Regions from separate parts of the Nonomuraea sp. NPDC050790 genome, predicted to be linked through region 1. Evidence: riboswitches for the same ligand, from Rfam matches in the RefSeq annotation. Region 1 holds a riboswitch; the other holds the start of a gene.
The links. A riboswitch is a leader RNA that binds a small molecule or an ion and turns the genes downstream of it on or off. The one in region 1 is predicted to bind cyclic di-AMP.

Region 1 (7,534 bases):
CGTGATCCTCGAAACCGCACCCTTCCTGGCCGGTGCGCTCGGTGCCAGCGGCGTGGCCGTCTGGGTCTCGCATCGCCGCGAGCTGATCCAGCGCTGGCTGACCTGGGCCGTGGCCGCGCCGGTGGTGACGCTGGCCCTGCTCGTCGGCCCGATGGGCGCGGCGGCGCTGGCCGGGGCGCTCGGACTCGTGTGCGCCGCCGAGTACGCCCGGCTGGTGCGGCTGCGGGCACCCGAGACGCTGATCCTCGCCGGCGCCGCCGCCGTGCTGCCCTTCCTGCCCACACCGCTGACCGCCGCCCCGGTGCTCCTGGCGCTCGCCCTCACCCCGGTGCTCCAAGGTGACGCCGAGGACGGCGGCAGGCGGGCCGCGTACTCCGTCTTCGGGCTGCTCTGGATCGCCCCGCTGAGCGCCCTGGCCACGCTCGCCCCGGCCACCGCCTTCGCCCTCGTGCTGGCCGTCGCACTCGCCGACGTCTGCGCGTGGTGCGGCGGCAGGCTCCTGGGCGGCCCGGCGCTGTCGCCGCTGTCGCCCGCCAAGACCTGGGGCGGCGTGGCCGGCGGCGCGGCGGGCGGTCTGACGGTCCTGCTCCTGCTGGGCGAGTTCACCCCGGTCACCGCCCTGGCCGTGGCCGCCGGAGCGCCGCTCGGCGACCTGCTGGAGTCGATGCTCAAGCGCGGCGCGAAGGTCAAGGACGCCGGAACCTGGCTGCCCGGCTTCGGCGGCCTGCTCGACCGCGTGGACTCCCTGCTCGTGGCCCTCGCCGTAGTGGTGGTGCTGCCGTGAGCCTCGGGGCCGTGATGCGGCGGCGGCTGTGGCGGGCCGCCTTCGCCTGCAGCGGCGGCCTGGCCGTGGAGGGTCCGCCGCCCGGCGGCCCGTGCGTCGTGGTCGCCAACCACTGCTCCCACGCCGACACCGCCGCCCTGCTGGCCGCGCTGCCCGCGCGGCTGCGCCCGTCCGTGGCGGCGGCGGCCGACTACTGGTTCGCCGGCCGCGCGCGGGCGCTGGTCTGCCGGACGCTGGTCTCCGGCTTCCCGGTACGGCGCGGCGGCGGCGGTTCCCGTGACCTGGCGGCAGCCGTACACCTGCTGAGACAAGGCCGTGTCCTGGTCGTCTACCCGGAGGGCACCCGCTCGCGCGACGGCCGCGTCGGCGACTTCCACCGCGGGGCGGCGCGGCTGGCCGAGGCGGCCGGTGTCCCGATCGTCCCGGTCCTGCTGGAGGGGACGGGCCGGGTCCTGCCGGTGCACGGCCGCCTGAGCCGCGCCCCCGTGACCGTCCGTTTCCTGCCGCCCGTCCCCGACCTGGAGACGGCGCACCACCTCCTGCGCTCCCAACAACTCCCGAAGGGTGAAATTTCATGAAGTGGGCACTCATGCGGCTCCTGATGCGCACCGCCGGCCGTACCAGCCGCGGCATCCGCATCGGCTACCGCCACGGCTTCGACAGCGGCACCATGCTCGACTACGTCTACGTCAACAAGGCCCACGGCTGGCCCCTCGACCGGATCTACCTGAACTCGATCGGCTGGCGGGCCATCCGCGCCCGCCGCGACCTGCTCAAGGAGGTCATCAGGGACGAGGTCTCGGCGCGGGCGGGCCGCGCGCTCATCCTCGACGTGGCCGCGGGACCCGGCCGCTACCTCCAGGACGTCGCCAGGGAGCAGCCCGAGGTCGAGGTCGTCTGCCGCGACCTGGCCGAGGCCGGCCTGCGGCTGGGCAGGGAACTGGCGGGGGAGCGCGGCCTCTCGAACGTCCGCTACGAGCGGGGCGACGCCTTCGACCCGGAGCCCCTGGACCGGCCGGCCGACATCATCGTGGTCAGCGGGCTGTACGAGCTGATCCTGGACGACGAGACGATCAGGAAGTCGCTGGCCAGGCTCCGCGACCTGCTCGCGCCCGACGGCGTGCTGATCTTCACCACGCAGACCCGCCACCCGCAACTGGAGTTCATCGCCAACGTGCTGCCCAACCGCGACGGGCGGCTGTGGGTGATGAAGTGCCGCCCCGCCGAGCGCCTGCACGCCTGGGCCGTCGAGGCCGGCTACGCCGACGTCGTCAGCAGGAGGGAGAAGATCGGCCTGTTCACGGTCACGACGGCGACTCAGGCGCCGGAATGTATGACCATGGACGCATGCAGACACGACTGATCGGTCAGATGAGTGTCAGTGCCATCGGGCTCGGCGCCATGCCGATGTCGGTGGAGGGCCACATGCCCGACGAGGAGCAGTCGATCAGGACCGTCCACGCGGCCCTGGACGCCGGGATCACGCTGATCGACACGGCCGACGCCTACACGCCGACCGAGGCCGAGGTCGGCCACAACGAGCGCATCGTCGCCAAGGCGCTGGCGAGCTGGGGCGGCGACGCGGACGCGGTGCTCGTGGCCACCAAGGGCGGGCACACCCGGCCACGCGGGCGCTGGGCCGTGGACGGCCGGCCCGAGTACCTCAAACAGGCCTGCGACCGCTCGCTCAAGGCGCTGGGCGTCGAGGCGATCGGGCTCTACCAGCATCACCGGCCCGATCCCGCGGTGCCGTACGAGGAGTCGATCGGCGCGCTCGCGGACCTGCTGGCGGCCGGGAAGATCAGGATGGCCGGGATCTCCAACGCGAACCCGGCCCAGATCAGGCAGGCCAACGAGATCCTCGGCGGGCGGCTGGTGAGCGTGCAGAACCAGTACTCGCCGAGCTTCCGCAGCAGCGAGCCCGAGGTGGACGTCTGCGAGGAACTGGGCGTGGCCTTCCTGCCGTGGGAGCCGCTCGGCGGCATGAACCACGTGGGCCGCCTGGGCAGCCGCCACGCCGCCTTCGGGCAGGTCGCGGCCGAGCGCGGGGTCTCCCCGCAGCGTGTCTGCCTGGCCTGGGAGCTGGCCAGGAGCCCGGTGATGATCCCGATCCCGGGTTCGAGCCGCCCGGCGACGATCCTCGACTCCCTGGCCGCGGCCGACCTCGAACTCACCGAGGAGGAGCTGGCCCGCCTGGGCTGAGCGGTGCCCGGTTTCGCGTCAGGTCGGCCGTCGTGCGAAGCTGTTGTGGTCCCCAACACCAGGAGGTCCTCATGGCGGAATCACCGGAGCCGGAAGTCAGCGAAACTCCCGAGGACGAGATGAAGCGCAAGTTCCGGGAGGCCCTGGAGCGTAAGCGCAACCAGCACACCGACTCGGGTGCGGGTGGCAGGGGCACGGATCAGTCGAAGATCCACGGCGCGCACGGCCCTGCTGCCAGCAAGCGTTCGTTCCGGCGCAAGAGCGGCGGCTGAGCCGACGTTCCGAGGGGGTACGGCATTGCCGTACCCCCCTTTTTCTTGACCTTCTTAGGTAGATCTTCGCCCGTTTCATGGCGATTGTTTTGCTTTTGACGTGTTTGGCACTTACAGTCCATAGCTATACCAGCCCGGCGACCTGGCCCTTCAGCAGGAAGAGGCCTCCGGCTGGCGCCGAATCCCGTACCCGCGGGAACCGGGGAACCAATGTTCCTTTGGGGTGAATCCGACGTCCGCGTCGGTAGGGCATCTCCACGCCCGAACCCGTCAGCTAACCCGGTAGGCGAGATGGAGAGGACTGATCTTTTCATGCACCACCGCGATGAGCCCCCATTCCGCGTAGTTTCACCCGCCGCCTACTGAGCGGCCCCCTTCCCCAAGCTCCACTTCGCGCCAGCGCGTAGCGTCCGTTCGGCTTTGTGCCCGGCTACGCCGCTTTGACGAGCGCGTTTTCCCCTGTCCCCGCACAAAGGACTTCTCTTCTTCATGTCTTCCCGCTTTGGCATGCGTTCTTTCACCATGCTCGCCTCCGCCGCCGTCATCGGCGCGGTCACCCTCGGCACCGGCGCAACCGCACACGCGGACGACTTCTCCGAAAAGAAGCCCCTGCTCAAGGGCTCCACCACCGCTTCGTACTACTGGGACGACGCCTCCGGTCGCAACGGCGACACCGGCCTTCCCGCCTCCGGCAAGCCCATGCAGAAGGGCCTGGCCGCCAGCCCGAGCTGGCCCCTGCTCACCGAGGGCTACGTCATCTACAAGGGCAAGAAGGAGCCGTTCTTCGTCGGTGACCGCGGCCCGGGCGTACCGTCGAACCGCGGCATCATGCTCGACCTCGACGCCAAGACCTTCGCCTCGCTGACCGGCGGCAAGTTCAACTCCAGCTCGCTGACCGTCGACGGCGTCGGCGGCCAGGGCCACATCAAGATCGACTACGTCATCACCAAGTGGGGCCCGGGCGTGGGCAAGAAGAACCACCCCGTCGCCTTCTCCACCGGCGCCTGGTCCCGCAAGGACGCCAACCCGGCCAAGCCCCCGGTCGTGACCGCGGAGAAGAAGATCGAGAAGAAGGAAGAGGACAAGCCCGCCGCGCCCGCGCAGGTCGCGGAGAAGGCGCCGGAGAAGGCTCGCGAGGAGAAGGCGCCGCAGGCCGAGCTGGCCGCGGCGGTCACCAACCGCGAGACCGAGTCCAACGGCGTGGGCGGCCTCGCCCTCGTCAGCGGCCTGGCCTTCCTGGGCGGCGGCCTGTTCCTGGCCCGCGGCCGCATCCGCAAGGCGTTCGAGCGCTGACCTCTTTACTCATGAGGAACAGAATGTGATTCTGTTCCTCATGAGCGAACGCGCGGCCGTCAACGGCATCGAGATCGTCTACGACAGCTTCGGCTCGCCGGACGCACGGCCGCTGCTGCTCATCATGGGGCTCGGCGCCCAGCTCATCCACTGGGACGAGGAGTTCTGCGAGCTCCTCGCCGAGCAGGGCCACCACGTCGTCAGGTTCGACAACCGCGACGCCGGTGAGTCCACACACCTGCACGAGGCGGGCGTTCCGGAATTCGGGTCGCCCGCTTCGCCGTACCTGCTGGCGGACATGGCGCGGGACGCGGCCGGGCTGCTCGACGCGCTCGGCTGGCCCGCGGCGCACGTCGTCGGCGCGTCGATGGGCGGGATGATCGCCCAGCAGCTCGCGCTCGACCACCCGGCGCGGGTGCGGACGCTGACCTCGATCATGTCCACGCCGGGTCCGCAGGTCGCGCCGCCCACGCCCGAGGCGAGCGCGACGCTGATGTCGCCGCCGCCCGCCGACCGCGCGGCGGCGATCGAGCTGGCCCAGCGGACGTGGGCGATCATCGGCTCGCCCGGATACGAGCTGGACACCGAGCGGGTCGCGCGGCTGGCCGGGCTCGCCTACGACCGGGCGAACGACCCCGCCGGGACGGCTCGGCAATTGGCCGCGATCCTGGTCTCCGGAGACCGGACCGAAAGGCTGGGTCGGCTGGCCGTACCCACGCTTGTCCTGCACGGAGAGGACGACGTGCTCATTCCGGTCGCCGCGGGACGGGCGACCGCTTCGGCAATTCCCGCCGCAAGACTGGTCACGTTCCCCGGAATGGGGCACGATCTGCCCAAGCCACTCTGGTCGCGGATCGTGGAAGAGATCACGAAACACACGGCGGAGTGACCCGCGTCGCGCGGCCGTTCCCCCACGGCGGCCGCGCGGCGCACTCACTCCTCGTCCGGCAAAAGCGCCTTCTCATCCGGTTTGTGGACCAGCACCTCGTCGATGTACGACTTCACCGCCGCGCCCAGCCCCACGTCGCCGCCGGCCGCCTCCGACAGGTACCACCGGTGGTCGAGCACCTCGTGGAAGACCTGCGCGGTGTCGAGCTTGCGCCGCAGCTCGGCCGGGATCGCGTCGATCGTCGGCTGGAACGCCTCGGCCAGCCACCGGTGCGCCACGATCGCCTCGTCCTCGTGCCGCAGGCCCTTGGCGACGCGGAAGCCGTCCAGGTCGTTGAGGAGCCTGCGGGCCTGGTTCTCCTCCACGTCCAGGCCGGTCAGGCGGAGCAGGCGGCGCTGGTGGTGTCCGGCGTCGACGACCTTGGGCCGCACGATCAGCCGCCCGGTGCCGACCTTGCGGCGCACCATCATCTCGGCCACGTCGAACCCGAGCAGGTTGAGCCGCCGGATGCGCTGCTCGACCTTGTGCCAGTCGACCTCCTCGATGATCTCGTCCTGGGTGATCTCGCTCCACAGCCGGTGGTAGCGGGTGACGATGTCCTCGGCCGTCTCCATCGGATCGACCGACGGGTGCAGCAGGCCGCCGGCCTCCAGGTCGAGCATCTCGCCGAAGATGTTCACGTGCGCGGCCTCGATGTCGGCCAGCCGCTGCCCCTCGCTGATCATCGGGTGCATCTCGCCGGTCTCGGCGTCCACCAGGTACGCGGCGAACGCGCCCGCGTCCCGGCGGAAGAGCGTGTTGGACAGCGAGCAGTCGCCCCAGTAGAAGCCGTTGAGGTGCAGGCGCACCAGCAGGACGGCCAGCGCGTCGAGCAGCCTGGTCAGCGTGTCGGGGCGCAACGTCCCCGACATCACCGCCCGGTAGGGCAGCGAGAACTGCAGGTGCCGGGTGATCAGCGCGGCGTCCAGTCCCTCGTCGCGGCCCGTGACGTAGGCGACCGGCTCCACCGAGGGGGCATCCAGCCTGGCCAGGTCCCAGAGGAGCTGGTACTCGCGCTTGGCGTACCGCTCGCTGATCTCCTTGATCGCGTAGACCTTGCCGGACAGGCGGGCGAAGCGGACCACGTGCCGGGAGATGCCGCGGGGCAGGTCGACCAGATGGTGCTGCGGCCACTCGGCGAGGGGGGTCTCCCACGGCAGCCGGATCAGGTCGGGGTCACCCAGCGCGCCGGTGATCTGTAGGGGCATTTCATCAGGATATGGTGCGATCCGTGGACGAGTTTCTCTCCTGGTACTTCGACAACCACCCCATCCTCGCCAGCTATCTCGGCGCCGACGGCCACGACCACACGCTCGGCGACTTCTCCGCCGCCGCGCTGATCGCCGTCGAGGACGAAGAGCGCCGCTGGATCACCCGCCTGTCCGAGCTGGAGACCCCCACCCTCGACGACGCGATCGACCGCGACCTCGTCCTGTCCCAGCTGCGCGGCTCCGTCGCCATGGCGCAGTGGCCGGCATGGCGGCGCGACCCCGCCTTCTACGTCTCGCTCGTGTTCACCTCCATGAACACGCCGTTCCAGCAGAAGCTCAAGCCCGAGCACGAGCTGGTCGCCGCCGCCGTGTCCCGGCTGGCCGAGGTCCCCGGCGTCCTGGCCGCCTGCCGCGCCAACCTCGACCCCACGATCGCCGCGCCGCTGCTCATCCGGCGCGGACTCGGCCAGGCCCGCACCGGCCGCCGCTTCCTCACCGCCACGCTGCCGTCGCTGGTCGACGACCCCGACCTGCGCGCCAAGCTCGCCGCCGCCGCCGAACCCGCCGCCGCCGCGTTCGACGAGCTCGTGACCTTCCTCGACGGCTTCGAGTGCGGCGGCACCTGGCGCATGGGCGAGCAGCTCTACACCGTCCTGCTGCGCGAGCGCGAGCTCCTCGGGTACGGCGCCGCCGAACTCCACACCAAGGGCGAACAGGAGTGGGCCGCGCTCGACACCCGCATGCGCGAGGTCGCCCGGCGCGTGAACGGCACGGACGACTGGCGCGCCGCCATGGAGTCCCTGATGGACGACCACCCGCCCACCCTGGAGGCCATGCGCGCCGA
Region 2 (7,534 bases), on a different contig from region 1:
CCTCGGCGGCGGCCGAGAACGACCCCAGCCGCCCCACCTCTGACAGCACCTTCAGCGACCAGACGTCAAGCATGCATGGAGCTTATGTCTTTCATGCCGATCCCGCAGTGGTGCGCATGGCTCGGGCCGCGCACGATCGGGTCATGGACACCTGGATGCTCTCCGCGCTCCCCGACGCCCCCGCCCGCGTGCTCGACGCGGGCTGCGGCGCGGGCGCCCTGGCCGCGGCGCTGATCGCGCGCGGACACGACGTCACCGCCATCGACCTCGACCCGTCCGCGGCCAGGGCGGCGGGGGTGCCCGCGCGGGAGGCCGACCTGACGGTCTACGAGGACGACCCGTTCGACGTCATCGTGCTGTCACTGTCGCTGCACCACATGCACCCGCTGGAGGCCGCGCTCGACCGGACGGCCGCGCTGCTGCGGCCCGGCGGCCGGCTGGTGGTGGACGAGTTCGCCTGGGACTGGGCCGACGCGGCCGCCGCGACCTGGTTCTACGACGTCGGGAGGCTGCTCGGCCGCTTCGACCGGCCCGAGCCCGACCCCCTGGCCCGATGGCGCGCGGCGCACGTCGACCACTCGCCCGCCGGGGACATGCTCGACGCCGTCGCCGCCCGGTTCGAGGTCGTGCGGATGCGGCGGGTGCCGTACCTCTTCCGGTATCTCGGCGGCGAGCACGCGGCGCGGCTGAAGGAGATCGAGGAGGTACGGCACCAGCCGACCGGCTTCCGGCTGACCGCTGTGACCCGTGTGACAGGTGTGACGAATGGGACCTGACTCACCCCCTGGAGCTCCAAGTGTGAGGAGGGTCACATTCCGGTAACGGACCCCTGTGTCCAGCAGGAGTTCCCGACTTGACTGACACCTCTGTCGGATCTTGACAACTTTGCCGGGACTTTGCCGAGCCGTGAACCCGCGAGTACGTTCTGGCGTCGCGGCGAACAAGCCATGTCGCCGAGTCCCACAGAGATCCGCCGGTCACCCCCTGCTCGACAAGGGGCCGTGACCTGCCGAGTCCGTGCAGCCAGGAGGCACGGAGCCGGGGAACCACCGATCCCATTCCCCCGGGATCAAGGGGTGAATCGGCGCGTTTCGGCGTGCCGTAGGGCGACTTCCAGGCCCGAATCCGTCAGCTAACCCGGTAGGCGTTCGTGGAAGAACCAAGGAGAAATCCTGTCTACCTCCCTGCACAACCCCCGTCGTCTTGTCTTGAGTGGTGCGGCGATCGCCATGACCGTGACGGCCGGAGGGTTCGCCCTCCATGCCCCGGCGGCCCAGGCGCAGACCGCGGTCAAGACCACCGTGACGGCCAAGACGGCGAAGCAGTCGGCGACTGCACGGCAGAAGAGCAAGGCCCGCAAGGCCGTCTCCGCGGCAAGGGCGCAGATCGGCGACCCGTACCGCTACGGCGGAACGGGACCCGGCGCCTTCGACTGCTCCGGTCTCGTCCAGTACGCCTGGAAGAAGGCCGGAGTCAAGATCCCCCGCGTGACGCACAGCCAGTACGCGCGCATCAAGAAGAAGATCTCGTGGAAGTCGCTGCAGCCGGGTGACCTGCTGTTCTTCCGCGGTCGAGGCCACGTCGGCATGTACGTCGGCGACGGCAAGATGGTCCACTCGCCCAGTTCGGGCAAGCGGGTGCGCATCGAGAAGCTCGGCGGATGGCGCAAGTCGTCCTTCGCAGGAGCCGTCCGGCCCGGTCTGTAGCCGCCCGGTCCGAAAGGCCCCGTCCCCTCCCGGGACGGGGCCTTCGCGCGTCCGGCTACCATCGGGGCCGTGGTCGTGAGCCGTCGCGCCGCCCTCGCGGCCCTCCTGGTCGTCGTGCCGGTCGGCTGCGCGCGCGAGCCGGCCGGCCGTACCCCTCGGGACGGGGTGGACCGCGCGGACCTGTCGCTGCGCGCGCGGCGGGCGGCGGAGCGGGTGGCGGCGGTGCTCGGCCATCCGGTGCGCCCCAGCGTCGAGGTCGCCGCCGACGCGGCGCAGGCGGCGCGGACGGCGGGCACGGCCTCCGCCGAGGGACTGGCCGCGCTCGCCCACGACGGCAGGGTCATCGTGATCCCCGAGAACTACGCCCGGCTCACCCCCACCGGGCGCGACGTCGTGCTCGCCCACGAGCTCACCCACGTGGCCGCGGGGACCGGCGGGCTGCCCGCCTGGCTGTACGAGGGCTTCGCCGACTACGTGGCCTACAAGGACGCCGCACTGGCCGTGCCCGTGGCGGCGGCGGAACTGGCCGCCGAGGTGCGCGCGGGCCGGGTGCCGCGGGAACTGCCGGGAGCGGGCGCGTTCGCGCCGGGGGCCGCGCGGCTGGCACAGTCCTACCAGGAGGCCTGGCTGGCGTGTCGCTTCCTCGCCGCGCGCTTCGGCGAGGACAGGCTGGTGAGGTTCTACCGCGACGCGCGGCGGCTGGGTGTGGAGCGGGCCCTGCCCCTGCCCGCCCGCGAGCTGGCCGCCGGGTGGCGCGCCTACCTAAGGAAGGAACTCGAGTGACCGATCAGCGGGAGAAGGCCCCCGCGCGGGTACGGCGCCAGGCCGGGGTCGCCGCCGTCGTGCTCGGCGCCGCCGTGGTCGTGGCCGCCGCGCTCACCACGCCCTGGCGGGCCCTGCCGCCGGACGCGCCCCAGGTCGCCCCCGACCCGGCCCGCGACTTCTCCGCCGCCGAGATCGCCAGGTCGCAGGCGTTCGACGCGGCCACCAGCCTGCCGTCGTACCTGTCGCTCGGCCTCACGATCCTGTTCGCGGGGCTGCTGGTCGCCACGCCGCTCGGCGCGAAGGTCCTGGGACGGCTCAGGGGCCCGTGGTGGCTGCGAGCCGTGCTGGGCGTGCTGCTGCTCACCGCGCTGGTCGAGGTCGTGCGCTGGCCGCTCGGCATGTGGTTCGAGGTACGGCTGCGCGAGTTCGGCCTGTCCACCCAGGAATGGGCGGCGTGGAGCGGCGACCGGCTGAAGAACATCGCGGTGCGGGTCGTGCTGCTGTCCATCATGATCGTGGCGCTGGTGGGTCTGGCGCGCAGGTTCCGGCGCTGGTGGGTGCCCGCGGCCGTGGGCGCCGCCGGGCTGACCGTCGCCGCCTCGTTCGTGTATCCGGTCGTCTTCGAGCCGCTGTTCAACGACTTCCGTTCCATGCCGGCCTCGCCGCTGCGTACCAGCCTGCTGGCCATGGCCGAGCGGGACGGCGTGCTGGTCGAGGACGTGCTCGTCGCCGACGCCTCCCGCCGCACCACCGCGCTCAACGCCTACGTCTCCGGCTTCGGCGCCACCCGCCGCATCGTCGTCTACGACACGCTGCTGAAGGCGCCGGAGCCGGAGGTCGAACTCGTCGTGGCTCACGAACTCGGCCACGCCAAGTACGACGACGTGCTCAACGGCACGCTCATCGGCGCGCTGGGGGCCGCGTTCGGCGCCGCCCTGCTGTTCGCGGTCTTCCCCCTGGTACGGCGGCGCGCCCGCGTCACCGCCATCACCGAACCCCTGGCCGTGGGCGCCGTCATGGGCCTGATGAGCCTGGCCACCGTCCTGTCCGGACCCGCCCAGAACGTCGTCAGCCGCCACGTCGAGGCCCGCGCCGACGCCCACGCCCTCGACCTCACCCGCGACCCGGCGACGTTCACCGCCATGCAGAAGCGCCTGGCCACGACCAACATCTCCGACCTGGCGCCGGACCCCCTTGAGCACGTCCTGTACTCCTCCCACCCCACCGCGCCGCAGCGCATCGCCATGGCCCGCTCCTGGGCGCTGCTGAACGGCGTCCCCGAGCCGTGAGGCGCGTCCTCTTCGTCACGAACGACTTCCCGCCCCGGCAGGGTGGCATCCAGTCGTTCGTGCACGGGCTGGCGGTGCGCACGCCCGGGGCGGTCGTCTACGCGCCGGCCTGGGCGGGCAGCGCCGAGTTCGACCGGCGGCAGCCGTACCCGATCGTGCGGCACCCCACCTCGCTCATGCTGCCCACGCCCGGCGTCGCGCGGCGGGCCGCCCGCCTGGTGACCCGCCTCGGCGCCGAGACCGTCGTCTTCGGCGCGGCGGCGCCGCTGGGGCTGCTCGCGCCCCGGCTGCGGGCGGCGGGGGCGCGGCGGGTGGTGATGCTGACCCACGGCCACGAGGCGTCGTGGGCGGGCACGCCGATGCTGCGCGGGGTGCTGCGTCGTATCGGCGCGCATGCGGACGTGGTGACCTACCTGGGGGAGTACACGCGGGAGCGGCTCGCGCGGGTGGTTCCCTCCGGGAAGCTGGTACGGCTGGCGCCTGGCGTCGACACCGCGGCCTTTCATCCTGGGGTGGAGGCTGTCCGGGCCTTCGGCGGGCCGGTGGTGGTGTGCGTGTCCCGGCTGGTGCGGCGCAAGGGGCAGGATCAGTTGATCCGGGCTTGGCCCGCCGTGTTGCGTGCGGTGCCGGATGCGGTGTTGTTGCTGGTGGGGGATGGGCCCGACCGGCGGCGGCTGGAACGGCTGGCGGCTGGGACGCGGTCGGTCGTGTTCGCCGGGGCCGTGTCCGGGGAGATGTTGCCGGGGTACTACGCGGCGGGGGACGTGTTCGCGATGCCGTGCCGTACGCGGTTGGGCGGGGCGGACGTGGAGGGGCTCGGCATCGTGTTCCTGGAGGCCTCCGCGACCGGGTTGCCGGTGGTGGCGGGGGCTTCCGGCGGGGCGCCCGATGCCGTGCGGCCGGGGGAGAGCGGGCTGGTCGTGGACGGCCGGTCGGCTGGGGCGGTGGCTCAGGCGCTGGTGGAACTGCTGGTGGATCGGGAACGGGCGCGGAAGATGGGGGCCTTGGGACGGGAGTGGATCGTTTCGGCCTGGTCGTGGGAGCTGGTGGCGCGGCGCTTCCACGACATCCTGGCAGAGGCGCCTCTCGGGTGACGTCACTTTGATGCGGTCCGTGTCGCTCGGCGGCTTGCGGTGACAGCACTCTGATGTCATGATGACGTCATGGATCTGACGCCCCACATCGACACCCTCCGCAGGGAGCTGGCCGCCGCCGCCGACGTGGGCGGCGCGGAGATGCGCGCCGCGGCCGAGTCGCTGACCTCGGCGCTGGAGTCGTCGGTGCGGCTGACGCTGCTGGAGGTGCTGTCCGATGCCGCCGAGTCCGTGACCAGCCAGATCGAGCCCGGTCTGGTGGAGTTGCGGATCCGGGGCAGGGAGCCGGAGCTGGTGGTCACCGTCCCACCGGGCGACCCCGGTTTCCACGGCGCCTTCGCTCCTGCCGGGCACGGCGCCGGCGGGTTCGCCGCCGGTGGGGCCGGCCACGGCTTCGGCCCCGCTGGTGGTGCTGATCCCGGCAGCGGTGTCGGCCCCGCCGGTTACGCTGCCGCCGGCTATGGTCCGGGCGGCCACGGTCCGGGAGGCTATGGCGCGGGCGGCTTTGGTCCGGATGGCTATGGTGCGGGCGGGTATGGCCCTGGCGGGTATGGTCCGCCGGCTCCGCCCGGCTGGCCCGACCAGGTGCCGCCCGTCCCTCCCGCGCCACCGGCCCCTCCCGCGCCCCCCGAGCCGTCCGGTTCGGGTGACGGTGATCCCGGCACCGCCAGGATGACGCTCCGCCTGCCCGAGCCGCTGAAGTCGCGCATCGAGCAGGTCGCGGGGCAGGCGGGCATGTCGGTGAACGCGTGGATGGTCCGCGCCCTGACCCAGGCCGTCTCCGGCCAGCCGACACCCCCACCGTCCTCGGGCTTCCCCGGCCAGCGCATCACCGGCTGGGCCCGCTAACCGCCTCGCCCGCAGAACCCCGCACCCCAGCCACGCCCGCAGAACCCCGCACCCCAGCCACGCCCGCAGAGTTCCTCACCCGGGCTCACCCCGACCAGTCCGCGACCGGGCCCCGCGCTCGTCCCGAGCAGGCCGCGACCAGACCCGCGCTCGTCCCGAGCAGGCCGCGACCAGACCCAGGCTCGTCCCGAACAGTCCGTGACCAAATCGGCTCCGGCCCGTCCAGGCCGGGGCGGTCATCCAGCACGCCCTCACCGCATCCCGCGCCGAGGGTGCTCCTCACCGCGCCGAACGGAGATCCCGTCATGCCGACGTTCAGCACACCGGACCCCATCACCCTCCACGTGAACTTCCCCGCCGGTGACCTGGTCGTCACCGCCTCCGACCGCCGGGACACGACCGTCGAGGTCACCCCGGAAAACCTGGACCTCGGGGCCGAGTACGCGGAGTCGGTCAAGATCACACACCGTGACGGCGTCGTACAGGTGAAGGCCCCGGAAGGCTCCCGCCTGCGCCGTACCCCGAGCCTGGACATCGTCGTGGACCTCCCCACCGGCTCCCGAGTGCTGGTCGACACCGCCTCGGCCGACGTCAGAATCCAGGGAACGCTGGCCGGAATCGAGTTCTCCAGCGCCTCCGGAGACCTGGACGCCGAGCACGCCGCCACCGCGACCGCCAAGACGGCGTCAGGTGACATCACCCTTGACGTCATCGAAGGCGTCGCCGACGTCAGAAGCGCATCAGGCGACGTACGCATCAACGACGCCCGAGGCCCCGTCACCGCCAGCGTGGTCTCCGGCGACCTGATCATCGGCAAGGCCACCGCGGGCGCCGCCATCAAGTCAACCTCCGGCGACGTGTCTCTCCGAGGCGTCACCAACGGCAAGATCGGCATCCAGACCGCCTCGGGCGACACCACGGTCGCCGTCCCCCTCGGCACCGCAGCCTGGCTGGACGTCAACTCCCTGACCGGCCACGTCACCTCCGCCCTCAACCAGGACACCACCGAACCCGCGCCCACCGAGCAGACCGTCGAGATCACCGCCCGCAGCCTGAGCGGTGACATCGCCATCATCCGAGCGGAGCCCACCTCATGAACGAGCAGATGATCACCGACTACATCCGCACCCGCCACGCCGACCTCATAGCCGAAGCCACCGCCGAACGCACCGCCACCGCCCACCTCCACCCCACCAACACCCCGTCCACCCCCACCAACACCCCACCCACCCCCGCCAACGCCCCGTCCACCCCCACCAACACCCCGTCCACCCCCGCCAACGCCCCGTCCACCCCCGCCTCCGGGCCCGCCAACTCACGGTCCGCCACCTCGCCACCCCATGGTTCACGAACCCTCGGCTCACCGCCCTACAGCACACGTGCCGCCACGTCGGGCGGCGGCCTCCGCCGCCGAGCAGCCCGCGCCCTCCACACCCTCGCCAACGCCATAGACCCCCACCCCACCACCCCCTAGCCCGTCGCCCCCGCTCAACCACCCCCGCTCAACCATCCCCGCTCCACCGCCCCCGCTCAACCACCCCTACCCCGCGACCCGTCAGCCCTGCCTGTCTCTCTAGCCTCCACCCGTCTCCGCCCGAGAATGCCGCGCCAGCCAGGCCCGATCTGTCCGCTCGCCGAGCCACCTTGGCCGCGCCCGCCACACCCTGAGCCCACCTGCCCGAGACCACCGGAGCGTTCAGCCTCCGAGCCCTCCACACGCAGTCCTCTCGTGCACCAAGCCCACACATCTCCGCGACTGCCTCGTCAGGCGCGTACCTACGGGTCGGCCGCGTCGCACGCCCGCTGATCGCACGCCAATTCCATGCGCACC

Region 2: linked by a shared signal. The riboswitch ahead of ACIBEJ_RS28100 (C40 family peptidase) and the one ahead of ACIBEJ_RS45645 (hypothetical protein) in region 1 are both predicted to bind cyclic di-AMP.

What each region holds. Positions count from the first base shown of each region.
Region 1 covers NZ_JBITGF010000013.1:48,721-56,254, reverse strand. The annotation lists gene ACIBEJ_RS45670 (phosphatidate cytidylyltransferase) at 2-784, shown strand; gene ACIBEJ_RS45665 (lysophospholipid acyltransferase family protein) at 781-1,362, shown strand; gene ACIBEJ_RS45660 (class I SAM-dependent methyltransferase family protein) at 1,359-2,147, shown strand; gene ACIBEJ_RS45655 (aldo/keto reductase) at 2,132-2,986, shown strand; gene ACIBEJ_RS45650 (DUF5302 domain-containing protein) at 3,058-3,258, shown strand; cyclic di-AMP (ydaO/yuaA leader) riboswitch at 3,424-3,562, shown strand; gene ACIBEJ_RS45645 (hypothetical protein) at 3,748-4,551, shown strand; gene ACIBEJ_RS45640 (alpha/beta fold hydrolase) at 4,592-5,440, shown strand; gene ACIBEJ_RS45635 (DUF4032 domain-containing protein) at 5,485-6,687, opposite strand; gene ACIBEJ_RS45630 (DUF885 domain-containing protein) at 6,711-7,534, shown strand, end outside.
Region 2 covers NZ_JBITGF010000005.1:616,476-624,009, reverse strand. The annotation lists gene ACIBEJ_RS28110 (LysR family transcriptional regulator) at 1-73, opposite strand, end outside; gene ACIBEJ_RS28105 (class I SAM-dependent methyltransferase) at 144-776, shown strand; cyclic di-AMP (ydaO/yuaA leader) riboswitch at 998-1,162, shown strand; gene ACIBEJ_RS28100 (C40 family peptidase) at 1,230-1,706, shown strand; gene ACIBEJ_RS28095 (hypothetical protein) at 1,776-2,489, shown strand; gene ACIBEJ_RS28090 (M48 family metallopeptidase) at 2,486-3,760, shown strand; gene ACIBEJ_RS28085 (glycosyltransferase family 4 protein) at 3,757-4,854, shown strand; gene ACIBEJ_RS28080 (hypothetical protein) at 4,924-5,703, shown strand; gene ACIBEJ_RS28075 (DUF4097 family beta strand repeat-containing protein) at 6,009-6,800, shown strand; gene ACIBEJ_RS28070 (hypothetical protein) at 6,797-7,177, shown strand.